3 regions of the Fulvimarina fulva genome follow, and region 3 is predicted to be linked to each of the others. Evidence: predicted binding sites of a transcription regulator. Region 3 holds the regulator's gene; each other region holds the start of a gene.

Region 1 (4,602 bases), on a different contig from region 3:
CGTATCGCGACCGCCAAGGCAAGCGCGATGGATGACATGAATTCGCTGGCGACTGACGTTGCCGAGACGATCCTGAGGGATGTGGTCAAGCTCGACGTTTCGCGCGACGAGGTCTCGTCCGCCGTCGCCGAAACCCGCTCGTAAGGAGGCAGCCTTGGATAATTCATTCTGGGCCTTCATCGGCCTCATCATCTTCTTCGCCATCGTTGTCTATTTCAGGGGCTTCCGGCGTCTTAACAGCTCCCTCGACGAGCGCTCCAAGCGCATCCAGTCGGAGCTCGAAGAGGCGCGTGAGCTGAAGGAAGAGGCCAAGCAGCAGCTGGCGGAATATCAGCGCCGCCGCCGGGAAGCCGAGCAGGAGGCGCAGGAGATCATCGAAAGCGCCAAGCGCGACGCACGGCAGATGCTGGCGGAGACGGCGAAGAAGAACAAGGAATTCGTCGAACGCCGGACGGCGATGGCGGAAGACCAGATCGCCCAGGCTGAATCCGATGCGCGAAAGGACGTCCGCACGACGGCCGTGGATATCGCCGTCGCAGCCGCAGCCAAGGTGATCTCGCAGCGGGACGGCGCGGGCCAGTCGGTGTCCGATTCCATCGCAGCGGTGCGCCAGCGCCTGAACTGAGCGGCGTCTGCCTCTCCTCTCATTCAAATGGGCTCGGGCGTTTCGTCCGGGCCCATTTTCTTTTGTCTGTGTCGGTCGGACTGTGCTGATGCCCGCAGTGATAGGCTATCGTCGGCCGTAATGGTTCCTGCATCGGATCTCGCGGTTTGAAAAAGCAGACACTTCGCTTGACCAGGATCGCTCATGCTCGTCCTCGACAACATCATCTCGGACCGTGGCTCGAAGTATGCGGCCTCGGGGGCTCCCTGTTCGAGCGAGGCCGAAGCGAAGGCGTTCGTCGAAGCGTTGAAGCGCAAGAAGAAGTTCGCGAAGGCGACCCATCACTCCTGGGCTTTCGTTACGGAGGATGGACCCGCCAAGAACGATGACGGGGAATCGGGTGCTGGCATGGTGATCGTCCGTATGCTGGAGCGGGCCGAACTTATGAACCATGTGGTGGTCGTCACCCGGTGGTATGGGGGCAAGCATCTTGGCGGCGACCGATTCCGTCATGTGCAGGACGCGGTGCGCATCTATCTCGACCGTCTTGCCAGCGAGAGCGGCTGAGGGTCGTGGATTTCTGAGCGGGCGAAACTGCCTGCTGGGGTGTCGACGACGACCGGTGTTGAATTCAAAGCAACCGTCAGCGCCGCAAGCACCGCATGCGCAATCCGGCCTGTTTCGATGGAGCCATCTCCTCGACCTGTCGATGAACTGATCTTCGAGGGGTAGGGTGCATTCAGCATACGCAAAGCAAACTATTTTGCGTTCAACCGCGCTGGTGATCGTATCCGGCTACCGAAGGGGGCTGAAACTCATGCGGTGGATCGGCGTCGGCCCGTGCTTGGCGATGGCCGCCAGATGGACTGCACTACCGTATCCGACATTGATGGCAAAGCCGTAGCCCGGATAGAGCACATCAGCGTTTTGCATCATGCGGTCTCGCTGGACCTTTGCGATGATCGAGGCCGCCGCGATCGAGACGCTGATTGCGTCACCCTTGACGATGGCAGTGCCGCGTCCCGACCATGAGGGTGGAACGTCGCGACCGTCGAAGAGGGCATGGGACGGACGGATCGCAAGCTGATCGAGCGCCCGGGTCATCGCTCTCAGGGTTGCCTGTCGGATGTTGACCCTATCGATTTCCCGCGCCGAGACCGAAGCGATCGCGACAGAGGCAGATAGCAGGATCTCGTCGAACAGCCGGTCGCGTGTCCTTGCCGTGAGTTTCTTGCTATCGTTGATGCCATCAGGGACTCTTGCCGGATCCTCGAAGACCACGGCCGCAGCGACGACAGGTCCCGCCAGCGGACCGCGTCCAACCTCATCGACACCCGCGACCCACTGGGCACCGGTCCGGATCAATTCGACTTCGCGGGAAATGTCCGGCCTTGACCGTTCGGAGCGGCTCTTCCTCGCGCGTGCGGCTTCAGGCGGCTGGACGGGTTTCGTTCGGACGCCGTCAGGTCGGGAAATGGGCGGAGAATCGGAAGGAGAGCGGGCCATGATGCGGCAATGACTCGCTCAAAATCCGATTCTCCTCAAGGTCGCGCGAGCATCCTGGCAAAACGGCGCACAACCTTGTTTCACGATAGCGGCATATCGTGATCCTGTTTTGTTCTTTAGATTAGCGACAGCTGTACACCGGCGCCGCGCGGAGCGGTGAAGAGGTCGGTCCGCAGAGACTGGCGGTTCTGGTTGAGGCCGAGTCGCTTGGCGGTGAGATCGAAGCGGCGCTTGATCTGGTGGGCGTAAGGACCCGTGCCGCGCATGCGCTTGCCCCATTCGGCGTCATAGTCCTTGCCGTCGCGCATGGATCGCAGCAGCGAGAGCACATGGCGGTAGCGGTCCGGATAGTGCCTCAGCAGCCAGTCCTTGAAGATCTGTGAGACTTCCAGAGGCAGACGCAGGAGAACGTAGCCGGCTTCCTTGGCTCCCGCAGTCGCCGCAGCTTCCAGAAGGCGCTCGATTTCCGAATCGGTGAGACCTGGAATGATCGGCGCGGTCATCACCATGGTGGGAATGCCCGCTTCGTTCAGCGTGCGGATCGCATCGAGCCGCTTCTGCGGCGTCGAGGCGCGGGGCTCCATGGTGCGGGCAAGCTTCCGGTCCATCGTGGTGAGGGACAGAGCGACGCGGGCGAGACCCTTGTCAGCCATGCGGGAGAGAATATCGATATCGCGCAGAACGAGCGCCGACTTGGTGACAATCCCCACCGGATGGTTCGCCGCTTCGAGCACCTCCAGGATCTCGCGCATGATGCCGTAGCGCTTCTCGATCGGCTGGTATGGATCGGTGTTCGTTCCGATCGCGATCGAGCGAACCTCGTAACCGGGCCGAGACAGTTCGCGTTCCAGAAGCTGCGCGGCGTTTGGCTTGACGAAGAGCTTTGACTCGAAGTCGACGCCTGCGGACAGGCCCATATAGGAATGGCTCGGACGGGCGAAGCAGTAGACGCAGCCGTGTTCGCAGCCGCGATAGGGATTGACCGAGCGATCGAAGGAAATGTCGGGCGAGGTGTTGCGCGTGATGATCGTACGCGGTTTTTCCACCTGCACGTCCGTCTTGAAGGCCGGCAGGTTTTCCAGCGTATCCCAGCCGTCGTCGAACGTGTCGCGGGCAAAGGGCTCGAAGCGTCCGCTCGGATTGATGCCGGCACCCCGGCCACGGCGCCGGGCCGGACCGATCCGCCCGCCACCCTCGTCGATGATTCGATTGGCTATGTCGACACCGAGCGTCGGGTCGAATGCCGCGCGATCCGCGGCTGCGATATCAAACATGACAAGTCCTCGAACAATACGTGAACACGTAAAAAATACGTTTACAGCATGAATGAGAACAAGACAAGAACATTCGAGCGGGCTTGCCTATGACGGGCTCGCGACCCTACAACTCGCGGCATGTTGACCATCTACATGGACTGCGGTTCCAACGACCGACATCTCGCGCTGACGCTCACCGAGCTGGTTTCCGGCTCGATCGAGGGCGTGGTCAAGAACGTGGTTCTGATTGATCGCGGCATGTCGGAGGGGACACGTTCCGTCGCCGATCAATGCGGTTGCCGCGTTATCATGCCAGGCGAACTCCGCGCGACGATCGAGCAGGATCGGGCCGACTGGCAGCTCTGGCTGGAAAAGGGCAGTCGCCCGGCGGCTGGATGGACGAATGAGATCATCGAGCATATCGGGACCGGAAATGGTCCGCCTGGTGGCCCGCAGGCGGCGCGCTTTCGCACGGCGAAGCGCGATAGACCAAGGCTCTTGTCTCGATTGACCCAGCGCCGAAGCGCACTCGCCGACGGTCTGCTGCTGAAGAAGGCGCAAGCCATCGGTCTCGTCCGGCAGCACGGCGAGGCGCCCTTGTCGGTCCTGGCGAAAGGGCTGGCGTCCAAGCGTCTCGACGCCGAGCTTCGGCCCGCGACGGCGCTTTAGACCGAGCGACCACCGCGGCGCAGGTGTTCGTCGAGACGCGGCATGATCTCCACGAAATTGCAAGGCTTGTGCCGGTAATCGAGCTGTCGCTCCAGAATATGGTCCCAGGCGTCGTCACAGGCCCCCGGAGAGCCCGGCAGGACGAAGACGAAGGTCTTGCCGATCAGCCCGGCCGTCGCGCGGGACTGGACGGTAGAGACGCCGATCTTGTCGAACGAGATGCGATGAAAAACGATCGAGAAGCCATCCATCCGCTTGTCGAACAGCGGCTCCAGCGCATCGGGCGTGACATCGCGCCCGGTAAAGCCCGTGCCGCCCGTCGTGATGACGATGTCGACGCCTTCGTCCGCGACCCATGCCTTGACGGCTTCGGCGATGGCGGCCTTGTCATCGCGGACGATCTTGCGGTCGGCAAGCTTGTGGCCCGCATCATCGATTCGGGAAGCGAGATGGTCTCCGGATTTGTCCTCGGCCTCCGTGCGCGTGTCGGACACGGTGAGAAGTGCGATCGACAACGCGATAAAGGGGCGTTCGGAATCCAATCGTTCAATGGTCGATGGCATGGCT
Region 2 (4,602 bases), on a different contig from region 3:
AAAGAGCGTGAGCTCGGCCCGTCGCATGCCCATGCCGCTTCGCTCCAGCGGTTCGACCAGACGGAGGCAAAGCGAGCCTATGACGCTCTTGATCGCCTCGTTCTGAACGATGGGATCGAAGAAGCGTCTCTCGGCGATGAAGCTGACCGGCGGCGACAGGGGCGAGAGAGCTTCACCGACATCGCCCATCGCCTGATCGAGCCGCTGGAATACGGACGGGCCGAAACGGGCCGTCAGTGCAGCGCGCGGAATTGAGAACAGGCAGCCGATGGTCTTGAGGCCGAGCCGGGCAAGTTCGCGAACCTGTCCGGCCTCCAGCCTGAGGGCCGAGAGCGGAAGGGGTTTGAGCCTCTCGCGCTGACGGCCCGGCGGTGCGATCGCGTGATCATGATGGCGCGTCAGCGCCCAGGCCGCGCCGGCTGTGTCGGCAAGCGCGATGGCTGCGTGAAACCCTTGAGCTTTCAGGCGAACCGCCAGATCCTGCGTCAGATCGCTTTCGCCACCGAAAAGATGTGCGCAGCCGCTGATATCGAGAAACAGCGTGTGGTCCTGCCCGAATGCCACGAAGGGCGTATAGCGTTCACACCAATGGGCGATGCGGCGGAAAAGGTTTTGGTCGGCCTCTTCATCCTGCGGCACGCAATCGAGATCGGGCCGGATCGCGCGTGCATCGCTCAGCGATTGGCCTGTCTGAATGCCGGAAAGATCGGCGACGGGTTCGACCGCGATCACGCGCAGTGCCTGCCGATGCTGACCGGTGACGATGATCGGAGGAACGTCAGGACGCCCGTTCAAGCGCCAGGATGCGCCCCATCTCGTCCGCGCGATGCGTTCGATCCGAAGATGCGGCAGACGGCAGGCGAGGATGCGTTGACGCGGCACCGTATTCGACATGGTCAAAACTCCTCGATTGCGGGTTCCAGGCCACCTTCCACCGGCCGGTTTCACCATTGCGATTGCGTTCCAGTTCGAGGGTGAGGCACATCGGGCCGAGGCTTCGGGCAAAATGGCCGTGCGGGACCGAGACGGCTGGCGCCACGCACCAGCGCGTCGCAGCGCTCGATGCCTCTTCCGCCCCCTCTTGCCTGAGGAGGAACAGCGGCACGCCGCTTTCCTTGGCGCGCAGTGTCAGCTTGCGGCTGACCGAAAGATCGAATGCCTTCGGATTGCCTCTGACATGCAGGATCACGGCGCCAAGACCTGCGGTCCTGACCGCTTCGCCCGCCGCCCACAACGTGTCGCGCAAGTGGACCGGGCGCACATGGACGAGACGTCCGGCCGCAACGCCGAAGCTCCTCATCCCGTCGGGAAAGACGCGGCCTCCATCGACCAGCGCCGAAACGTCACGCAGCCACAGGATCGGCTGGGACGCGCGCTCCCTGCTCAAAAGCGCAAAGACCAGTCCGTAGAGAGCGGCAACGTTCCGCGAGGACGTGCAGCGCAATTCGTGCAGGCCATTCCGCACCAGACCGCCTCCGAGACAGGCGTCGATTTCGGAAATGCCAAAGTCTATACGACCGCCAGAAGCCGTCGGCCTCGGAGGATGGTTGCGCGCCGTTTTGATGGCGGAAATCGAATGTTGTAACGCAGCTTTCGTGGCGGCGAAGTCGGTCATGTCAGAGCGCTTTTGTTCATGTTATGTTCTAGATAAGACTCAAGCCGGAGAAAGAGTCAATTCGGCCTGTGCTGGTTTCAGCGGGCCAATTGAAAGCGGTGGAAAACGTCGCCCGAATGGAGGCTATCCATCTGTTTTTGCTCAAAGATGGAAGAGTCGAAGAAGACGGGCGCTTGCAGACATGATCGGCGAGATATCCCGGAAATCCGGGCTCGGAGGCCGTTGACCATTCCTGAAAAATCTTTGCATGCGGCAAGCCAGACCGCTGCCACCGATCTGTTCGATCCGGGCAAATGGCATCCCGCGAAACTCGCTTGATCGCTTCACGAAAACGGATGTCAAAGACACGTCTGCGCCGTGCAATCTACGGCAGGCTCTTCAGTCGCTCGCAATTCGTGAAGATGGGGTGGCTCTGCCGCCGAACGCACGATCCGCAAGCCGTCATGGCCGGGCTGTCAGAACCAGCGTTCGCGCACATAGATTGTATCGCCGGGCAGGAGCGGGTCTGAGGTTACGACACGGCCAGTGACCACCTCGTCGCCGATCTGCCGGGTGATGTCGACGGTGCCCTGCTCGGCGCGCGGCGTGAACCCGCCCGAGACGGCAATCGCCTTCTGCACCGTCATGCCGGGGACATAGGTGTATTGGCCGCCCTGATTGACCTCGCCCATGATGAAGAACGGGCGATAGCGCTCGACCGCAACCGTGACGTCCGGGTCCTGAAGATAGCCGTCGCGCAGCCGCGAGGCGATCGCCTGCTGAAGTTGGACCGATGTTCGGCCGCGTGCTGGTATGTCGCCAATCAGGGGCATCGACAGATAACCGGCCTTATCGATCGGATAGGCTTGCGTCAGCTCTTTCTGTTCGAAGACCGTGATACGGGCAATGTCTCCACTGTCGAAACGGTAGGGCTGATTGAGAACGGCGTGAAAAGCTGGCGGGGCAGGCTGGTAGGATGAGCAGGCTGCAGTCGTCGCCATCGCCACGCCCAGTATCAGCTTTGCAATCGTTTTCATTTCCCAACTCCGTCCGTCCCGCCTGCCGCGCTTGAACGAACCCCAAGCACGTGAAATCGCTTGACGAAGCAATACTGCAATTAGGGTTAATCAATCGTGAAACCCCCGTCTTGAAGGCGTTGGGCCAGCGGCCAGCGCCGCTTGAGGGTTGAAAGTCTTGCCATATGGCAACTGAAGACGGGTTCTTTAACGACCTGGTTACCAAAAAGAGCGACCGTTTAGTTACCAAATCCGGGCACGTGGCCGTGTTTCAGCTGTGGCGGCCGGGCTCGACAATCGGACGGTGACGATATGAAGAATCAAGGCACCCCATATACGCACAGCGCTTCCGAAGACGCTGCGGCCAGGCAGGACAAGCCTCTCGACAAGACCGCAAGGCTAGCAATCGAGGCCGGTCCGGGACACGGATTTCAAAGGGCAATCTTAGATATGGCGAACGCGAGCGTAGACGGCGTGAACAACGAACCAATCGAGACCGGCGACCAGGGCAGCGACGAGCAGGTGATCGAGCGGGTCGGCGTCGACGATCTGGCCTTCGCGGCCAAGGAAATGAGGATCAAGCGGCTGGTCGTCGTGACTCCCTTCGCCGACAGGGCCTCGCTCGAAACGGTGCTGACGCTATCGCGGATCCTGACCGAAGAGAACCATCCCGTCGCACTCATCCAGCTCGATGGTTCGCCCGAGGTTCCGTTCTCTACTGACGGGAATTCGCTTGCAGGATGGATCGATCTTCTGGGGGGTGGTCGCCCGGTTGGTGAAATCATCCACCGGGATGCCGAATCGCGCCTTCACATCGCGCCTTCCGGAGACGTGGACCTTGCTGCCCTGGAAGACGATCAGCTTGAAGACCTCGCGGTCTATGTCGAGGCGTTCCATCAGAGCTATGCTATGACTGTCGTCCACGCGCCGCTCGAATGCCTCGACCGGATCAGCGGACTGGGGGATGGCGAGACGGCGATCATCGTTGCGGCAGGCGAGGACAGGGCCGGGGAGGTCGACCAGATTGCGCAGGCCCTCAACGCTCGCGCCACCTACGACGTGCTTCACCTCGTGTCCGAAGGCGAGACACCGATCCTCCACTGAGGAAACGAAATCTTATCCCCGAATGATCGAAGCCGGATGTCGTCAGGCCTCCGGCTTTCGGCTGCGACATCGCTTCGTCTGTTGACGCATCGACACAGATCCTAAATTGGAAACGAATTTGTTGCAGCTCTTCGAGGCTGCGATCTCCGACGAAGGGTCACCATGTCCAGCTTCCTGACATTCCTGGCGCTGGCCGCATTGATCGCAACCGCGATCGTCCTCCTGATGGGTCTGTTGAACCTGATGAAGGGCGGGCCGGGCAGCAAGTCCCAGAAATTCATGCGCTATCGCATCATGTTTCAGGCGATCGCTCTCGTTCTGATCGTGGCCTTTCTGCTCCTCGGCCGTTGACGCGTGATGATCGCGTCCAACTTTCCGGCGAAAGCGAAGGAGCGTTCATGGTCAAGCTGAACAAGATCTATACCCGCACCGGCGACAAGGGCGACACGATGCTGGGCAATGGCGAGCGGCGTCCGAAGGACGATCTGCGGGTCGAGACCTACGGCACGGTGGACGAGCTGAATGCCGTGATCGGGCTTGCGCGCCTCCATGCATCGGGCGATCTCGATGACATGCTCGCGCGTATCCAGAACGAGCTCTTCGATCTCGGCGCGGAACTTGCGACACCCGACACCGGCAAGGACCTCGGTTTCGAGCCGCTGAAGCTCGTCGACAGCCAGGTCGATCGCCTGGAACGCGAGATCGACGGCATGAATGAGAAGCTCGAACCGCTCAAGAGCTTCGTTCTTCCGGCAGGAACGCCCGTTGCGGCGCATCTTCATCTTGCGCGTACGGTCTCAAGGCGCGTCGAACGATTTATGGTCGCGCTGGCGAAAAAAGAGCCCGTCGCGGAGACCGCGCTTCGCTACATCAACCGCCTGTCCGATC
Region 3 (4,602 bases):
GCCTTCCAAGCGTCTTGAAGTTCGACCGGAAGGCTGTCGAGACGGACTTCGTATTGAAGGCCGGAACGCCCACCGCGCCCTTTGACGATACGGACTTCCAAGGACGCGCCACGCCATATGGATGAGGGCTGCGTCGCTGCTCTCTGTAGGAGCCGAGCAGCAGTTTCACGTCGCATTTCGGCAAGGCAAGCGAGAGAAGGCGAAGGCAGCCAATTGAGCTTCATTTGACTGCCTGAAACCCAAGCGAGGCAGAGATCAGCGTTTCAATGAGTTGCTGCGCTCGCCGCGAGTGCCGTTCGCCTTTCAGCGCCTTCTCTGCCGTCTGGCGGTTCACAGCATTGTCCCGGCACCACCTATTGAGCGAAGAGCCCTGATTGACGAAGCCGGCTCTAACGGCGACATAGAGCGAGGGCGAACCCGCCACCTGTGTCGTCAGTGAGAGCTTTATGGGCCGTGATTTTACGCTGTTTTGGTGCATCATGATTTTTTTAATTACGCAGTTTAGCGTAAAGCACAATGCCTGATCTCGATAAAAATATCATCCAAGCAGTTCGCGCCGGCTTGGCGAAGATGGGCTGGTCGGTCAAAGACCTCGGCGAAGCCACCGGAATTCCTTATCGATCCCTGCAAAATTACATGATGGGTCGCACGAGAATGCCCGCGAGTACGCTGGTAGCGATCTCTCGCTTGATCGATCTGGAGATACGCGACTTCGACGATCAGAAGCGCCGAATGCACAAATGGCATTTGTACGACGCCCTATGGACGATCTTCGGCGATCAGCTCCCCAATCTTCCAGTCAACGTTACGAACACGAACCCCTTCACCGAAGATAGTGAAGAGGCTTGGAAGCTTCACAATAGGAAGCAGGAAGCAGCAAGGGCTCTCGCAGAAGCGATCGACGAACAGTGTGAGTATTATCGCGGCCTTAGCCGCCTAACGACAGTTGGACTCCATCAACTGAACGATGGTGTTTGGGAGCGGACCAGTTCCGATGAGGGTCACCAATCAGCGTCACCAAAACTCGAACACCTACGTTCTAGGTCACCAAAGAAGGACGACTAAGCGACTGAAAAGAATGGCAAGTTCAATTTAATCGGTATTGGGCCTTTTGGTGACGTGCGCGGACAGGGATTGAGGACCCAATTTGAAGGCCAAAAAGTCCTCTAAACGACCGGAAATTATGGCTTGGTGTAACATCACCAATCCCGGATAGCGCGTTCCGATTTTACCTCGTCAATCCCGAATAGCGTTTGCGCCCACAATTCCCGATTCGTTCCGATTCGCCACTTGCGGAACACAATAAGAACATATAGGCTTGTTCAGGATTTGTTTTGGAGGCCCCGAGACGCATGCTGACGCGCAAGCAGCACGAACTTCTCACATTCATCGACGCCCGGCTGAACGAGACCGGTGTGCCACCATCCTTCGACGAGATGAAGGATGCGCTGGAGCTGAAGTCGAAATCGGGCATTCATCGTCTGATTACCGCGCTGGAAGAGCGCGGCTTCATTCGCCGCCTGCCAAATCGGGCGCGAGCGCTCGAAGTTCTCAAGCTGCCGGATGCCATGCGCCGGGGGGAAGTGGCTCGACCGCCTCAGCCCGCCCAGCGCGGCTTCACGCCGAGCGTTATTGAAGGCTCCAAGGGCCAGCCGGCGAAAGCGCGCGAGACGGTGCGAGACGGCGGGGCAAACGAGAACGTCTCGATCCCGGTCATGGGGCGGATCGCGGCCGGTGTTCCGATCTCGGCGATTCAGCACAACACCCATTCCATCTCGATCCCACCCGACATGATCATGGGCGGCGAGCACTACGCCCTCGAAGTGAAGGGTGATTCGATGATCGAGGCGGGCATTCTTGATGGCGATACGGTGGTGATCCGCCGGGGCGATACGGCAACGCCCGGCGAGATCGTCGTGGCGCTCGTCGATGATGAAGAGGCGACGCTGAAGCGTTTTCGCAAGAAGGGCGACACGATCGCGTTGGAAGCGGCGAACCCGGCCTACGAGACGCGGATCTTCGGCGCCGACCGGGTGCGCGTTCAGGGCAAGCTCGTCGGGCTCATCCGGCGCTACTGATCACAATCCGGGCTCCGGCCCACGTCCCGGGCCGCACAGGTCATTCAGCCACGTCCGGTTTGCGCCAGTATTCCGGCCAGGGCGCAAGGCGGTGGCGATTCCAGTCGGCAGGGAACTCGGAGATGGCACGTTGGACTTCGATCGCGCCGGTCGCCGGATCGCGGCTGATGGCGAGCGAGCCGCTTCGGCGCAGTGTCCTGAGGGTCACGAGGCGGGCACCCGACCGGCACGTTCGGATGCGGGCTGCCCGCGCGACGAAAGCGATATCGGCATTGTCGCAGGCTGCGCCTAGAAGCCGATAGTCGGTGGTGTAGGCAATGGTGATCCCGCTGCGTGTCGTGAACTGGCAGAGCTTCGTTTCGCAGTCTTCGAGGCCGGGAATGAGGCCGCGCTGGGTTCCCTCGGTCAGGTAGGCCCGGTCCCATTGCTCGGAGACGAAGCCGTTGGGTCGTGCTTTCGAATAGGCGATCGAGCCGCCCTCCAGAAGGGCAAAGGTCTTGCCATCCTCGAAGATCAACAGTTCGGGCGGGGTGGCACGCGCTGCCGCGAGCACCAGACCGATCGCGAGAACCGGTACGGCGAGCCATCTGAGCCGTCCCACGGGAAGGCAGAAGGCAAGTAGCGCGAGGGTCAGCGCGATCAATGCGGCGGGCTGGACAAGCCCGGTGCTCTGGTCCGGCAGGCGCGCACTGAGCTCTGAGGCGACCGCGATCAGGAGATCGAGCCCGGCGCCGACGATCGCGAATGGAAGATGGTCGAGGCCGAAGGGCATGAGGATGACGCCGAGAAGCGCCATCGGCATGATCAACAGGGCGAAGAGCGGCATCACGAGAAGATTTGCGACAAGCCCGAAGGGTGCGAAGCGCTGGAAATGGAAGATTGCGTAAGGCGCGGTCGCAAGACCGGCGATCAGCGCGGTTGCCGCCGTGCCGGTGAAGAAGACGACGAGGGCGCGCGCGGGCCCGTCCGCGAACCTGTCCGATCGCCGGCCCCGGTATCGGCTGTAGGCACCATAGACACCGACAAGACCGATCGTCGCGGCAAAGCTCATCTGGAAGCTCGCAGTCATCACGGCATGGGGCGTGAACCCCAAAATGAGGATCGCCGCGATCGAGACATTGCGCATGGTGATCGCCGGTCGGTCGAAGAGGACCGCGATCAGCATGACGAGAAGCATGAGATAGGCGCGCTCGGTGGCGACGCTGGAGCCCGAGAGGACGAGATAGAAGCTCGAGACGCAGATCGCGCCGATGGCGGCTATCTTCTTGACCGGCCAGACGAGGGCGAGCGCGCCTGCGAAGACGAGGGACCGGCGAATGGACACCATGGCGAAACCGGCGACAAGGGCGACATGGAGACCCGAGATGGCGAGAATGTGCGCAAGCCCCGTCGCGCGCAGGGCCTCGGTGGTCGCCTCGTCGATGCCGCCCCGCTGACCGGTCACCAGGGCCGCTGCGACAGCGCCTGGCTGGCCGGGAATGACAGAGCGGATGCGGTCGGTCACCCGCCCGCGCAGGCCGGAGATGGCGGTCTGAAGGCGCTCTGCGAGTGTAGGTCCGGCCCCGTCCGTGCCCAGATCCGATTGCCGCTTCGGGCTGCCGAGGGAAAAGCCGTAGGCGCCGAGACCCTCGAAATAGGGCGCGAAGGCAAAGTCGTAGCTTCCCGGAAACGCCGGCCCGGAGGGTGGACGAAGGCGCACGAGCCCTTCGTAACGGGTTCCCGGCCGCATGATGTCGTGATCGCCAGAGACGACGATCCGCGCGCGTTCGGGCGGCCGGGACAGGACGGGCCGTGTCGTCGACTGGATCTCGACGAGGTAGCGGGAGCGGTTCCGGTCGTCCATTTCATGGCTGACGACCCGTCCGGTCACGAAGACGGTCGCTTCGCCGGAAAAGATAGTCGTATCGGTACGCCAGAGTTCGAACTGGGACAGAAGAAGGCCGGCAAGGAAGCTCGACAGGAGGAGGATCGGCGTCGATCCGCTCGTCGCGCCCCCGATGCGTCTGGCGGCCATCGCGAGCGCCAGAAGACCTGACGTAAGGAGGGTCAGGGCGATGCCCGCCTGAAAGCCGAACACGGCAACGGCACCCGCTGCCATGGCGACGGGGATCAGGTGGAACGTCGTCCGGTACGCCTTTTCGCGCTCCCATTGCGAGGCGATCCATGATCCGATCGCCGAAACGGCTTTAAAGTTCCTGATGATCGCAAGCCATTTGAGACGCTTCCCGACACCGGACGAACGGGTCTCGGGACCAGCAAGCCAGCCTCTTGTGACGTCCTCGTCTGCCGGTTCGCTCAACTCCTGGCGGTCCGTTCCTTGTTTCACAGGCCGGCTATGGTACACACCCGCCGAAAAGACGCGACCGCAATATCGGGCGTTTTGTTATCTGACATGAATGGAGACAACATGACGGACGGCGTCGTCACTCGTTTCGCGCCCTCGCCCACCGGATTTCTTCACATCGGTGGTGCCCGGACAGCGCTGTTCAACTGGCTCTACGCCCGCGCCAAGGGCGGCAAGATG

What was found. Region 3 encodes LexA, which represses DNA repair genes until DNA is damaged. Its sites were predicted from a motif close to TGTTCNNNNTGTGTTCNG; they were not measured.
Region 1: the regulator LexA is predicted to act here: its motif matches at 3,439-3,456, upstream of ABDX79_RS08095 (PA0069 family radical SAM protein).
Region 2: the regulator LexA is predicted to act here: its motif matches at 1,629-1,646, upstream of ABDX79_RS17660 (ImuA family protein).

The regions. Positions count from the first base shown of each region.
Region 1 is NZ_JBDJAC010000004.1:220,296-224,897, forward strand. It holds gene ABDX79_RS08075 (F0F1 ATP synthase subunit B) at 1-144, shown strand, start outside; gene ABDX79_RS08080 (F0F1 ATP synthase subunit B family protein) at 155-625, shown strand; gene ABDX79_RS08085 (YigZ family protein) at 809-1,171, shown strand; gene ABDX79_RS08090 (ribonuclease HII) at 1,400-2,110, opposite strand; gene ABDX79_RS08095 (PA0069 family radical SAM protein) at 2,227-3,384, opposite strand; gene ABDX79_RS08100 (glycosyl transferase family 2) at 3,505-4,035, shown strand; gene moaB (molybdenum cofactor biosynthesis protein B) at 4,032-4,598, opposite strand.
Region 2 is NZ_JBDJAC010000016.1:55,708-60,309, forward strand. It holds gene ABDX79_RS17655 (Y-family DNA polymerase) at 1-894, opposite strand, end outside; gene ABDX79_RS17660 (ImuA family protein) at 779-1,465, opposite strand; gene ABDX79_RS17665 (polysaccharide biosynthesis/export family protein) at 2,071-2,631, opposite strand; gene ABDX79_RS17670 (hypothetical protein) at 3,085-3,714, shown strand; gene ABDX79_RS17675 (twin transmembrane helix small protein) at 3,877-4,065, shown strand; gene ABDX79_RS17680 (cob(I)yrinic acid a,c-diamide adenosyltransferase) at 4,113-4,602, shown strand, end outside.
Region 3 is NZ_JBDJAC010000018.1:4,121-8,722, forward strand. It holds gene ABDX79_RS18030 (hypothetical protein) at 221-481, opposite strand; gene ABDX79_RS18035 (helix-turn-helix domain-containing protein) at 517-1,065, shown strand; gene lexA (transcriptional repressor LexA) at 1,353-2,078, shown strand; gene ABDX79_RS18045 (ComEC/Rec2 family competence protein) at 2,119-4,377, opposite strand; gene gltX (glutamate--tRNA ligase) at 4,486-4,602, shown strand, end outside.